Regions from separate parts of the Faecalibacterium wellingii genome, predicted to be linked through region 2. Evidence: a T-box and tRNA genes for the amino acid it is inferred to sense, from the RefSeq annotation. Region 2 holds a T-box; the other holds one or more tRNA genes.

Region 1 (6,767 bases), 850 kb from region 2:
TGGCTGGCCGAAGGGGCACAGGTCTATTTTACCGATATGGACGGCATGCGGTGGAGCTACGAGGTCTCCTATGTGGAGAACCTGCAGCCTACCCAGATCGAAAAAATGACCGAAAAGACGGAAGATTCTGATAACTGGGACCTGACCCTCTTCACCTGCACCACCGGCGGCCGTGCCCGCTGTGCCGTGCGGTGCGTGCGGACAGGCTACCCGGTGCTCACAACGGAGACCGCAGAATAAGATGCAAAAATCCCCTGTGCGCTGGCACAGGGGATTTTTTATATCCGGTATTCAGTGGGCTGGGCCCATCTTCACAGGGGATTACTTGCTCTGGATGTACTCGTCAATGGCCTTTGCAGCAGCCTTGCCTGCGCCCATGGCCTTGATAACGGTGGCAGCGCCGGTCACGGCGTCACCACCCGCGTACACACCGTCACGGCTGGTCTTGCCGTCGTCGCCGTCGGTGACGATGCAGCCGTGCTTGTTGGTCTCCAGACCCGGGGTGGTGGAGCGGATCAGCGGGTTGGGGCTGGTGCCCAGACTCATAATGACCGTGTCCACGTCCAGCTCAAACTCGCTGCCCTTCTTCTCAATGGGGCGGCGGCGGCCGGAAGCATCGGGCTCGCCCAGCTCCATCTCGATGCAGGTGATGGACTTGACAAAGCCCTCGTCATTGGCGTGGATCTCCACAGGGTTGCACAGGGTCCTGAAGATGATGCCCTCTTCCTCGGCGTGCTCCACCTCTTCCTTACGGGCAGGCAGTTCAGCCATGCCGCGGCGGTAGACGATGTACACGGTCTCGGCACCCAGACGCAGGGCGCTGCGGGCAGCGTCCATGGCCACGTTGCCGCCGCCCACAACGGCGACCTTCTTGCCGGTGCGGATGGGGGTCTTGCTGGTGGGCAGATAAGCCTTCATCAGGTTGGAGCGGGTCAGGAACTCGTTGGCAGAGTAGACGCCCTTCAGGCTCTCGCCGGGGATGCCCATAAAGCGGGGCAGGCCGGCACCGGAGCCTACGAACACGGCCTCATAACCGTACTCGTCCATCAGCTCGTCGATGGTCAGCACCTTGCCAATGACCATGTTGCACTCGAAATCAACGCCCATCTTCTTCAGGCCGTCGATCTCCTGCTGCACGATGGCCTTGGGCAGACGGAACTCGGGGATGCCGTACATCAGCACGCCGCCGGCCACATGCAGGGCCTCGTAAACGGTGACCTTATAGCCCAGCTTTGCCAGATCGCCTGCGGCGGTCAGACCGGCAGGGCCAGCGCCGATGATGGCCACCTTGTGGCCGTTCCATTCGGGCACGATGGGGGCAGTGTGCACATTCTCACGGTGCCAGTCGGCAACAAAGCGCTCCAGACGGCCAATGCCCACAGGCTCATTCTTGATGCCGCGGGTGCACTTGCCCTCGCACTGGCTCTCCTGCGGGCAGACACGGCCGCAGACGGCGGGCAGGGAAGAGGAGCGGTTGATCACCTGATAAGCGGCTTCAAAGTCGCCCTCGGCCACATGACCGATGAACTCAGGGATATCGATGCCCACGGGGCAGCCGGTCTGGCAGGGCTTGTTCTTGCAGTGCACGCAGCGTTTTGCTTCGTTCACGGCCATTTCTTCGGTGTAGCCCAGAGCAACTTCCTTGAAGTTCTTGTTGCGCACATTGGGGTCCTGGGTGGGCATGGGGCACTTCTTCGGGTCCATATTGAAAGCCATCTTACTTTACCTCCTGATTGAGCAGATTGCATGCCGCTTCACGGGCGTGTGCCTCAAACGGGCGGTACATGGTGCCGCGGGCCATTGCTTCGTCAAAATCCACCAGATCGCCGTCAAAGTCGGGGCCGTCCACGCAGGCGAACTTGGTCTCGCCGCCTACGGTCAGGCGGCAGCCGCCGCACATGCCGGTGCCGTCGATCATGATGGGGTTCATGGAAACGATGCTCTTCAGGCCATGCTTCTGGCAGGTCTTGACCACAAACTTCATCATGATCAGCGGGCCGATGGTGATGACCAGATCGTACTGGTTGCCTGCGGCCACCAGCTCGTCCAGAGCGGCGGTAACAACGCCCTTGGTGCCGTAGCTGCCATCATCGGTCATAATGCGCAGCTCATCGCTGCAGGCCCGGAACTCGTCCTCCAGGATCAGCAGATCCTTATTACGGAAGCCGACCACGCTGTGCACCACACAGCCCTGCTCGTGCAGCTCACGGGCAATGGGCAGGGCAATGGCGCAGCCTACGCCGCCGCCCACGACACAGACCTTCTTCAGACCCTCCACCTCGGTGGCACGGCCCAGCGGGCCCACGAAATCGTGGACGCTCTCGCCGACCTTCAGGCTGTTCAGCTCCATCGTGGTACCGCCCACGATCTGGAAAATGATGTCCACAGTGCCCTTCTCGCGGTCGTAACCGGCCACGGTCAGAGGGATGCGCTCGCTGTCCTCAAACGGGCGCACAATGATAAACTGGCCCGGCTTTGCCTTTTTGGCGATCAGAGGGGCTTCAATGACCATCTTTGTCACGGTGGGGTTCAGCGCGACTTTTTCAGTGATCTTATACATCGTGTTTGCTCCTTTATGCTGGCATTTCCTATTTCTGCGCACGAAAACGCGCCTGCATGCCCTCGGCGGCATAACAGACGCAGCTTTTGCAGGCGACAAAATGACATTCTTATTATAATGGTTCCTACAGGAGAAAGCAACTAAATTTTCCTCGTGTCTGTTGCGGCAAACATGAATGAACGGCGGTGTCAGCCAGTGCAGAGAAGGCTTTTTGTGCGCAGACAGGCCTGTTTTGAATTTTTTTGCAAAAAATTCAAATTTGTGGTTGACAATTGCCGGGAGGTACGGTATAATAATCAGCGTCGCCGGTAAACAACCGGCACGAACACATGGAATGTGCGGCCGTAGCTCATCTGGTAGAGCGCCACCTTGCCAAGGTGGAGGTAGCGAGTTCGAGCCTCGTCGGCCGCTCCATTTGTGGAAGTTTAGCTCAGCTGGGAGAGCATCTGCCTTACAAGCAGAGGGTCAGCGGTTCGAGCCCGTTAACTTCCACCATGTGGCCCGGTAGCTCAGTTGGTTAGAGCACCAGCCTGTCACGCTGGGGGTCGTCGGTTCGAGCCCGATCCGGGTCGCTTCGTCGGAATGTCAGTCGTTTGTCTGGCAGTCTTACAAGTAAAACTGCCGTAACAAACTCTGAAATTCCTCCTCTTCCCCACAAAACTTTGCTTCGCAAATTTTTGCGGGGGCCCCGCTTGAAATACGAGCGGGAGGGTGCAGGGATAATTGCACCGCTTATGCCTCTGTAGCTCAGTCGGTAGAGCAGGGGACTGAAAATCCCCGTGTCATTGGTTCGATTCCGATCGGAGGCACCATATGCGGCCGTAGCTCATCTGGTAGAGCGCCACCTTGCCAAGGTGGAGGTAGCGAGTTCGAGCCTCGTCGGCCGCTCCAACACGAAGCCATCATCAATGCAGCAATGCAAAGATGATGGCTTTTTTGCTGTTGTTTCCCATTGCATCTCCTTCCTGTGAAAAAAGCAAAGCCGGAAAATCCGCAGATTTTCCGGCTTTGCAAATATAAAAAATTATTCCGCTGATATTGTCGGAGCGCACCCTGTGTGCGGAGACAATTTTAAATCGTTTCTTACAGGATCACATTTTTGATGAGCAGCGAAATGCTGCCGTCATCGCTGTGCAGAAACTCTACTTCATTTTCCGAGTTCAGCAGCTCGGTGGGAATCTTCACCTCAATGCCGTTTGCAGTGTGGATGCTGCGGCTCTCCATGCGGCGGATGCGCGCAGGGGTCACGGTCACGGGCTGCTCAGGCGCTTCCAGCACATCGCTCTTTTCTACGTAGTCGTCAAAGGGCACGGCGGCAAGGGGATATTCCTCCTCCAGCTGCTGGCGCACCTGCTGGATGGACACCTGATTGTCGTTGTCAGCGGCCTGATTTGCAATCAGCATCGCGACCTGAGCCTCTACGTGGGGCTGATCCGCGTAGTTTTCCTGCACGGCCTGAACAGCGGCTTCCTGAATGGCCTGCAGCTTCTTTTTCTCCGGCTGAGCGGTGGTGTACTGGAACACCACGGTGGAAAGATAAAAATCCTTGTGCCCGTCGATGTCGAATTTCTTTTCCAGCAGCTTCATGGTGTAATCGGTGAGATTCACGAGTGCGCCTTCCTCTACTTTGCCGCTCTGGCTGGGCAGACAGGCCCGCTGCTGTATGATGGAGTTCACCGGGGCACCCTCTACGGTCTCGGTGTAGTGGGTGTAGCCGTTTTTGTAGTTCAGCTTCAGGATGCCCAGCCACGGCTCGCCATCGCGGGTAAAATCCACCACCGCAAGGTCTGCCCCCGGGATGGTGGCGTGGGCGTGCATGTAGTCGAACAGCACCCCGGCAATGCGGCAGGAAAGATCCACAAAATCGTGATTGTGTTCCAGCTCATTTTTAAAGGCGGAATCCGGCAGCGGGCGGCACTGGCGGATATCGTCGCTGGCAAGCAGCTTTTCGATGTGATACTGGAAGTAAGCAGTCTTTTCAGCGGTCATTTCCATGCCGCCGCCGCTCAGCACAGGGGCGTCCATGGTGGTGTCCAGCACATGCAGGATAGCCTGATGAATAATGATCTCCACGGGTACAAAACCTCATTTCGTACAAAATCTTTTTTGCATACAGTATAGCACAGCATGACGCAAAAGGCGAGACCGCATCTTGTAAACAGCAGGCGGGAATGCTACAATAAGAGTAGAAAACTACCAAGGAAAGGGGACAAAAACCATGGAATTCCGTGATAAACCAATGGAAAACCTCATCCGCCTTCAGGAAAAGGATATCTGCAAAAATGCCCGCGCACTGCTTCTGGACGGTGAGAGTGTCGTGGGTGCCTACAAGACGGTGCGGGATCAGGTGATCTTTACCACCCACCGCATCATCATGGTGGATATGCAGGGCGTCACCGGTACCCGGCAGCAGATCTTTGTGCTGCCGTACCGCAAAGTGCTGCACTTCGGCATTCAGACGGCAGGCTTTGGCGACCCGGTGCAGGCATCGCAGCTGACGGTCTGCTTTGCGGACGCACACGAGGCAAAGTTCGGCTTTATCGGCCAGCAGGAACTGTTTGCGGTCGCCAATGCCATCAGCCGGTGCATCCTGTAAATAACTCCTCTTAAAACAGCAGGCTCCCCGCCCGAGACCGGACAGGGAGCCTTTTGCTGTATACGAAATGGGAGAATGGCAGAATTAGCAGCGGCTTGTTTTGCGCACCAGCTGTTCGTGCATGAACACCATGAACACCAGCAGTGCCAGCAGATAAAATGGGAACAGCGCAGGAGTGATGTTGTTTGCCAGCAGCCCGAACAGCGGCGGCATGGCCAGATTGCCCACATAGGCGCTTGCCATCTGGATGCCAATGACCGCCTGCGATCTGTCTGCACCGAAGTGCTCCGGCGTGGAGTGGATGATGCTGGGATAGATGGGCGCACAGCCCAGCCCCACCAGAACAAGACCGCACAGGGCAAGCATCTGCGGCCCGGGCAGCAGCAGGGCCAGCACGCCTGCAGCCAGAATGCACTGACCCATGCGGATCATCTGCGTATCGTTGAATTTCAGGGTCAAAAAGCCGCAGGCGGCGCGCCCGGCGGTGATGCCGATGTAGAACAGGCTGGCAAAGCTGGCGGCAGTGCCGGCGGCAACACCTTTCGTCAGCGTGAGGTAGCTGCTGGCCCACAGACCTGCTGTGGTCTCCAATGCACAGTAGCAGAAGAAGCACAGCATCACCTCTCTGGCACCCGGCAGACGGAATACCTGCCCAAGGCTCAACACCTGCGGCGAGGCAGTTTCGGTGTCGGTGCCTGCAGTACGGCTCTGCCATAGCGGCAAACTGAAAAAGAGCACTGCACTCAGCAGGATCTGGAACAGGGCGATGCACCGGTATCCGGACGTCCACGGTCCGCCGCCTGCCAGCACCCGGCCCATGACCATGGGGCTGATCATGGTACCGATGCCCCACATACAGTGCAGCCAGCTCATGTGGCGGCTTTTATAATGTAAGGCAACATAGTTGTTCAGGGCCGCGTCCACGCTGCCTGCACCCAGCCCATAGGGCACGGCCCACAGGCAGAGCATCCAGAACTGTGTGGAGACCGAAAAGCCGAACAGCGCGGCAGCTGTCATGGCCACACTGAGGACGGTCACTTTTCCAGTGCCCAGCGCACGGGTGAGCCGGTCGCTGTTCAGGCTGGAAACGATGGTGCCAAAGGAGATGATCATGGAGATCAGCCCCGCATAGGACACCGGCACACCGAGCGCCGGATACATGGAGGGCCACGCCGACCCCAGCAGGGAATCCGGCAGGCCCAGACTGATGAACGAGATGTAAATGATCGGAAGCAGAAGCTGTACCATAAACCTTGAGTTCCTCCGGGAAGCATGTTATACTTGCAATGCATCTTGTGCTTTGCTGATGTAATAATATCACACATCAGGGCTGAATGTTAGGATAAAAACGCCCGATTGATACAACAAAACCGGCGCGGATGCGGATGTGCACCTTGAACGAAAGGAGATGGCTGATCGTGGCATTTCAGACCAGCTGTGCAGCAGCGGGCGGGCTCAACTGCCCGCCGGATATTGTGGCGGATAGCGAGGGCAGGGAGCTGGTGCAGCACGGCAGCGCACTGTTTCCCATTGCCTGCTATGCAGAAGACCTCAAAAGCTATTCGGTAGCATGGCACTGGCATGAAGAGTTTGAATACATCCTTGCCGTAA
Region 2 (6,767 bases):
ATTGTGGGGCAGGCGGGACACAAAGCCCACCGTATCCACCAGCAGCACGGCCATGCCGCTGGGCAGCACCAGCTTGCGGCTGGTGGGGTCCAGTGTGGCGAACAGCATGTCCGCTTCGGCTACGCTGGGGCCGCACAGAGCGTTCATCAGGCTGGATTTGCCCACGTTGGTATAGCCTACAAGGCTGACTACCGGCATACCGGTCTTGGCACGGGCCTTGCGGCTCTCGCCCCGGCGCTTTTCCATTTCGGCCAGCTTTTCAGCCAGCGTATCGATGCGGGCGTGCACATGGCGGCGGTCCAGTTCCAGCTTGGTCTCACCGGCACCACGGCGGGCACCGCCGCCGCCGCCACCGCCGCCGCCCTGACGGCTCAGCGCCTCGCCCATGCCCTGCAGACGGGGCAGACGGTAGCGCAGAAGGGCCAGCTCGGTCTGCAGCTTGCCCTCGTTGGTGACGGCGCGGCTACGGAAAATTTCCAGAATGAGCATGGTGCGGTCGATCACTTCCAGCCCGCCCAGCGCATTGGAGATGTTGCGGATCTGGCTGCCGGTCAGTTCGCCGTCAAATACGGCGCATTCCGCACCCAGACTTTCGGCGGCAAGGCTGGCTTCCTCCAGTTTGCCGCTGCCCAGCACGATGCCGGTCTCCGGGGTCTGGCGCTTCTGGGTCACCTGCGCCACGGCCTCCATGTGGTTAGCCTCACACAGGGCAGAAAGCTCTGCCAGACTGCGCTCACAGTCCCACAGGCCCTGATCCAGCGCCAGCAGAATGACCTTCGTCGGGGGTGTTTCCACTAAGATATCGTAAAGTTCGCTCACGGTAAGTCCTTTCTATGTTCGTAACGCTCCCGCGTCAATAAATAGCTTTTGCATTCCACCGGTGTGCCGTCAAATTTGTGATCAACGGTGTCGTGGTGGTACACAAAACCGGCTTTTTCCATCACCCGGCCGCTGGCGGGGTTTGCCTTGGCATGGCAGCAGGTCAGCCAGTCCCCGTCAGTATGGCTGAACCAGTACGCGGTCACAGCCTTCAGCGCTTCGGTGGCAAGACCTCTGTTCCACCAGTTCCGTCCGATGCAGTAGCCTGCTTCCCAGATGCCGTCTGTGCAGTCCTGTTGCGGCCAGAGCGCTTTCTGTGCCGGGTCACCGAGCAGAGCATTGAAGATGCTGATGCTGCCAAACACCTGCCCGGAAGCCTTTTCCACAATGGCCCACTGGTAGTAGTCCGGGTTCGGGTAGAGTGTGGCCCATGCCGCCAGCAGGCCCAGCGTTTCCAGAGCGTTTTTGTGGGGCTCCCACCGCAGAAAACGGGTCACCTGCGGGTCGGACGCCCAGTTTGCGTACATCATGTCGGCATCCTCCGGCAGCAGGCGGCGCAGAAAAAGCCGGTCAGTCTCAAGCTCCTGCGTTCCGGCGTGGCGCATGGCACACACCTCCCTATTTTATAAAGTATGCATAGGATAGCACAAATTTGGCGTTCCTGCAAGCGCCGCCGCGAAAAAACGCTTGACCAGACTGCTTTTGTGCATTAAACTAAAAGCCAAGTGTTTTTGTGGGAAAAGGAGAACTCTCCATGAGTGATGTGCGTGAGATCTTGAAAAAGCGCCCGCTGCTGTTCGATGGCGGCATGGGCACCTATTATAAAGCAAAGCCCGGGCAGGAGTGTGAGCAGGCAAATCTGCTGGACCCGGAAGGAGTTCTGGCCGTGCATGGTGCGTATCTGGAAGCAGGTGCCGATGCCATCAAGACCAACACCTTTGGCCTGCCGCGGATGGCGGCGGCGGGAAATCCGCTGTGGGAGGCCCTGACAGACGAGGGATGGAGGCTGGCCGCACAGGCCGCTGCAAAGACCGGCGCTGCCGTGTTTGCCGATCTTGGCCCGGCCCCGGATACGGAATCGCTCCCGGCGGCACAGATCTATACGGCCCTTGCCGAGCGGTTTGCCGCATTGGGTGCAAAGAACTTTTTGTTTGAGACGCTGAGCAGCGACGCCGGTGTGGCCGAAGCCGCGAAGCAGATCAAAGAAGCAGTGCCGGACGCCTTTGTGCTGGTGTCCTTTGCGGTGCTGCCGGACGGTTACACCCGTGAGGGACGGCACTGCACCCAGCTGGTGCGCAGCATGACCGCCTGCGGTGCAGTGGATGCCGTGGGCCTGAACTGCGTTTCTGCTCCCGGTGCCATGCGCACACTGGTGCAGCAGCTGGGCAGAACAGAGCTGCCCCTGTCTGTTATGCCCAATGCGGGCTACCCGGTGGTCACCCGCACCCGGGTACAGTATCAGGGCAGGCCGGAATATTTTGCCCGGGAGCTGGTCGGCCTTGCCGCCGAGGGTGTGCGCATTCTGGGCGGCTGCTGCGGCACTACGCCCGCCCACATTGCGGCCCTGCGCACGGCGCTGGATGCGCTGCCGGAGCAGCTGCCGGTGGCAGCGGCAGCGCCGGTACCCACCGCCGCAAAGCCGGAGGTGGAAACGGACGATGCCTTTCTGCGCAAGCTGAACGCGGGCCAAAAGGTGATCGCCATTGAGCTGGACTCCCCCAAGGACGCCGACCTGACGGGCTATCTGGAGGGGGCCCGCCGCCTGCAGGCTGCCGGGGCTGATCTTTTGACCATTGCGGACTGCCCCATTGCCCGGGCACGGATGGATTCCTCGCTGGTGGCCTGCCGGGTGCACCGGGAGCTGGGGCTGAACGTGCTGCCCCACATGACCTGCCGCGACCGCAACCTGAACGCCACCAAGGCCCTGCTGCTGGGCCTGTATGCCGAGGGCGTGCGGGAGGTGCTGGCCATCACCGGCGACCCCATCCCCACTGCAGAGCGGGACGAGGTGAAGAACGTGTACCAGTTCAACTCCCGCAAGCTGGCGCAGTACATCGTCTCGCTGGCAGGCGAGGGTCGGGAAATGCCCTCGCCCCTCACCGTGTTCGGTGCGCTGAACCTGAACGCCCGCAACTTTGATGTGGAGCTGCGCCGTGCACAGGAAAAGCTGGAGAATGGCATGAGCGGCTTCCTCACCCAGCCGGTGCTCTCGGCACAGGCGGTGGAAAACCTGAAAAAGACCCGGGAAGCGCTGGGCAGCAGGGCAAAGATTTTAGCGGGCATCATGCCGGTGGTGAGCCAGCGCAACGCCATCTTCATGGAGAACGAGGTCAACGGCATCCATGTGGACGCTGAGATCATCGAGCGCTTTGCCGGGCTGGACCGTGTGCAGGGCGAAGAGCTGGGACTGGAAGTCTCGGTGAAGGCTGCACAGGCCGCAGCGCCCTATGCAGATGGCTTCTACCTGATGACCCCCTTCAACCGCATCGCCCTGATGGAACGGCTCATTGCCCGGCTGAAAGAGGAAGGAGTTGCAGATTAAAATGGCCGACGCGTTCGCTCTGGGACGGGTTGTGGCTCCCAGCGTATGCTACGGCCCTTGAGCGGGCCTTGCATTCTGCTGGCCACGGCCCCAACAACTCCTCTCTGTTTCTGCCACAGGCAGCGGTCGTCGTCGTTGCATCTTCAGCGGAAAAATATTTTTTATATTTGCGTTTGTCGTGGCCTGCGGGCCACTCCAAACGCGTTTTCACGAATAAGGCCCAAACCGCAAGATGCAGCAGGACAAATTCTTGTAAAGAAAAAAGTAATTGACAAATCGCACAAAAAACGCTATATTCTTTTTATAAATGCGTTGAAGAAGAGTGTGCACTGCATTTGCCGTTCAGAGAGCCGGAAAATGCTGCGAATCCGGTACGGTCGGGCGGTGTGCTGTCACTTTGGAGCAGGAGCGGTGAGCTAAAGAGCAAGCCGCTCTCGGAGCTGTCCCACGTTACCGGGGCATCAAGGGGCGCAGGATGCTCTGCGCAATTTGGGTGGTACCGCGGTTATTACAGCCGTCCCATGGAACGTTCCGTGGGACGGCTTTTTTTCGTCCCACTTCATCATTTTTTACTGGGAGGACCCTATGAAAGAACTTGCAAAACAGTACGATCCCAGCCAGGTGGAAGACCGCATCTACCAGTTCTGGCTGGACGGCGGCTACTTCCACACGAAGGCAGACCCCGACAAGAAACCCTACACCATCGTCATGCCGCCCCCGAACGTCACCGGCCAGCTGCACATGGGCCATGCGGTGGATAACACCATGCAGGATATCCTCATCCGCACCAAGCGGATGCAGGGCTATGCCGCCCTGTGGGTGCCTGGCACCGACCACGCCTCCATTGCCACCGAGGCCAAGGTGGTGGAGGCCATGCGCGCCGAGGGCCTGACCAAGGAGATGGTGGGCCGCGATGGTTTTCTGGACCGTGCATGGGCATGGAAGACCAAGTTCGGCAACCGCATCGTCAGCCAGCTGAAAAAGCTGGGCAGCAGCTGCGACTGGGAGCGCGAGCGCTTTACCATGGACGAGGGCTGCTCTGAGGCCGTCAAGGAAGTGTTCGTGCGCCTGTACGACAAGGGCCTGATCTACCGCGGCAACCGCATGGTCAACTGGTGCCCCCACTGCAACACCTCCATTTCTGACGCCGAGGTGGAGTACGAGGAAAAGGACGGCAGCTTCTGGCACCTGCTGTACCCGGTCAAGGAGACCGGCGAGATGCTGGAGCTGGCTACCACCCGTCCCGAGACCATGCTGGGCGATACCGCTGTTGCCATCAACGGTGACGACCCCCGCTATGCCCATCTGCACGGCTGCCATGTGGTGCTGCCTCTGCTGAACAAGGAAATCCCCATCGTCTGCGATGAGCACGCCGACATGACCAAGGGCACCGGTGTGGTCAAGATCACCCCCGCCCACGACCCCAACGACTTTGAGGTGGGCCTGCGCCACAACCTGCCCATCGTGCGTGTGTTCACCTACGACGGTCACATGACCGGCGCTGCCGACAAGGCTGCTGCCGATGCGCTGTTCGCCGCCGGCAAGAACACCATCAATGAGCCTGAGGTGCTGGACTGCGGCAAGTACGCCGGCATGACCACCCTCGAGGCCCGCAAGGCCATTCTGGCCGATCTGGAAGCAGGCGGCTTCCTGAAGGAGATCGAGCCCCTCAAGCACGAGGTGGGCACCTGCTACCGCTGCCACTCCACCATCGAGCCCATGGTGTCCAAGCAGTGGTTCGTCAAGATGGAGCCGCTGGCAAAGCCCGCCATCGAGAGCGTGGAGAAGGGCGAGATCAAGTTTGTGCCCGAGCGCTTCACCAAGAATTATATGAACTGGATGAAGAACACCCGCGACTGGTGCATCAGCCGTCAGCTGTGGTGGGGTCATCAGATCCCGGCATGGTACTGCGACGACTGCGGCGAGACCGTGGTGGCAAAGTCTGCTCCCTGTGCCTGCCCCAAGTGCGGCAGCGCAAAGCTGACCCAGGACCCCGATACGCTGGATACCTGGTTCTCCTCCGCTCTGTGGCCCTTCAGCACGCTGGGCTGGCCCAATGAGGAGAGCGAAGACCTCAAGTATTTCTACCCCACCAACACCCTCGTCACCGGCTACGACATCATCGGCTTCTGGGTCAGCCGCATGATCTTCTCGGGTCTGGCCTACACCGGCAAGGCACCCTTCAGCACTGTCTGCATCCACGGCATCGTGCGCGACAGTCAGGGCCGCAAGATGTCCAAGAGCCTTGGCAACGGCATCGACCCGCTGGAGGTCATTGCCCAGTACGGCGCAGACGCCCTGCGCTTTATGCTGGTGGACGGCTCCACCCCGGGCAACGACATGCGCTATATCGAAAAGAAGGTGGAGGCTGCCCGCAACTTTGCCAATAAGCTGTGGAACGCTACCCGCTTTGTGCTGATGAACCTGCCCGAGGACTTTGAGCCGGGCCTGCCCAGCGAGGAGATGCTGGACATGAGCGACAAGTGGGTGCTCACCAAGCTGAATCAGGTGGCCGGTGCCATGACCGACAACCTTGATCACTACGAGATGGGTCTGGCCGCTGCCAAGATCAACAGCTTCATCTGGGACGTCTACTGCGACTGGTTCATCGAGATCGCAAAGCCCCGCCTGAATTCCGGCGACGCACAGCAGGCCGACACTGCCCGCCGCGTGCTGGTGTATGTGCTGGATAAGGCCCTCAAGCTGCTGCATCCCTTCATGCCCTTCATCACCGAGGAGCTGTATCAGGCTCTGCCCGGCTCTGCCGAGACCATCATGACCCAGAGCTGGCCCACCTTCGATGAAGCTCACAACTGGGCCGACGAAGAGGAAGCCTTTGAAAAGGTCATGGACTACATCAAGGCCGTGCGTACCATGCGCACCGAGATGAATGTCCACCCCGCCAAAAAGACCAGCATGATCATCGAGACTGCCGATGCAGCACCCTTCCAGAAGGCACAGGTCTATCTGGCAAAGTTCGCCTTTGCCACCGATGTGACCTTTACCGAGAAGTATGAGGGCAGCACCGACGGCATGGTGCAGGTGTCCACCCACGCTGCACGCGGCTTCATCCCCATGATGGAGCTCATCGACCGCGACAAGGAGCTGGCACGTCTGAACAAGGAAAAGGCCAAGGCCGAAAAGGAAATGGCCATGTTCGCAAATCAGCTGGACAACCCCAAGTTTGTGGAGCGCGCTCCGGCGGCCCTGGTGGAGGATATCCGCAATAAATACGCCAAGAGTCAGGACAAGCTCGCCAACATTGAACAGAGCATCAAGGCTCTGGGCTGATTTGAGCGGGGGTCGTCATAGCAGCGCACAGCGCGCTTTTCCGTGGGTCGCTGCAGGGCGGGTACTCTTTACTCTTGCCCTCCTTGGCTGCATCGTGTTCATCTTTTCCAATTCC

What was found. A T-box is a leader RNA that pairs with one kind of tRNA and senses whether it is charged. The one in region 2 lies ahead of MTP37_RS03365 (valine--tRNA ligase), so its partner is inferred to be a tRNA-Val.
Region 1: it encodes a tRNA-Val, which carries the amino acid that the T-box ahead of MTP37_RS03365 (valine--tRNA ligase) is inferred to sense. The anticodon was not compared.

What each region holds. Positions count from the first base shown of each region.
Region 1 covers NZ_CP094473.1:1,568,375-1,575,141, reverse strand. Annotated here, with positions in the region: gene MTP37_RS07585 (sortase) at 1-240, shown strand, start outside; gene gltA (NADPH-dependent glutamate synthase) at 322-1,716, opposite strand; gene MTP37_RS07575 (sulfide/dihydroorotate dehydrogenase-like FAD/NAD-binding protein) at 1,718-2,560, opposite strand; tRNA gene MTP37_RS07570 (tRNA-Gly) at 2,899-2,974, shown strand; tRNA gene MTP37_RS07565 (tRNA-Val) at 2,980-3,055, shown strand; tRNA gene MTP37_RS07560 (tRNA-Asp) at 3,059-3,132, shown strand; tRNA gene MTP37_RS07555 (tRNA-Phe) at 3,297-3,372, shown strand; tRNA gene MTP37_RS07550 (tRNA-Gly) at 3,376-3,451, shown strand; gene MTP37_RS07545 (nucleoid-associated protein) at 3,644-4,633, opposite strand; gene MTP37_RS07540 (PH domain-containing protein) at 4,779-5,156, shown strand; gene MTP37_RS07535 (MFS transporter) at 5,241-6,404, opposite strand; gene MTP37_RS07530 (helix-turn-helix transcriptional regulator) at 6,575-6,767, shown strand, end outside.
Region 2 covers NZ_CP094473.1:715,767-722,533, forward strand. Annotated here, with positions in the region: gene hflX (GTPase HflX) at 1-819, opposite strand, end outside; gene MTP37_RS03355 (GNAT family N-acetyltransferase) at 816-1,424, opposite strand; gene MTP37_RS03360 (bifunctional homocysteine S-methyltransferase/methylenetetrahydrofolate reductase) at 1,574-3,361, shown strand; T-box leader at 3,665-3,886, shown strand; gene MTP37_RS03365 (valine--tRNA ligase) at 3,947-6,652, shown strand; gene MTP37_RS03370 (VanZ family protein) at 6,654-6,767, shown strand, end outside.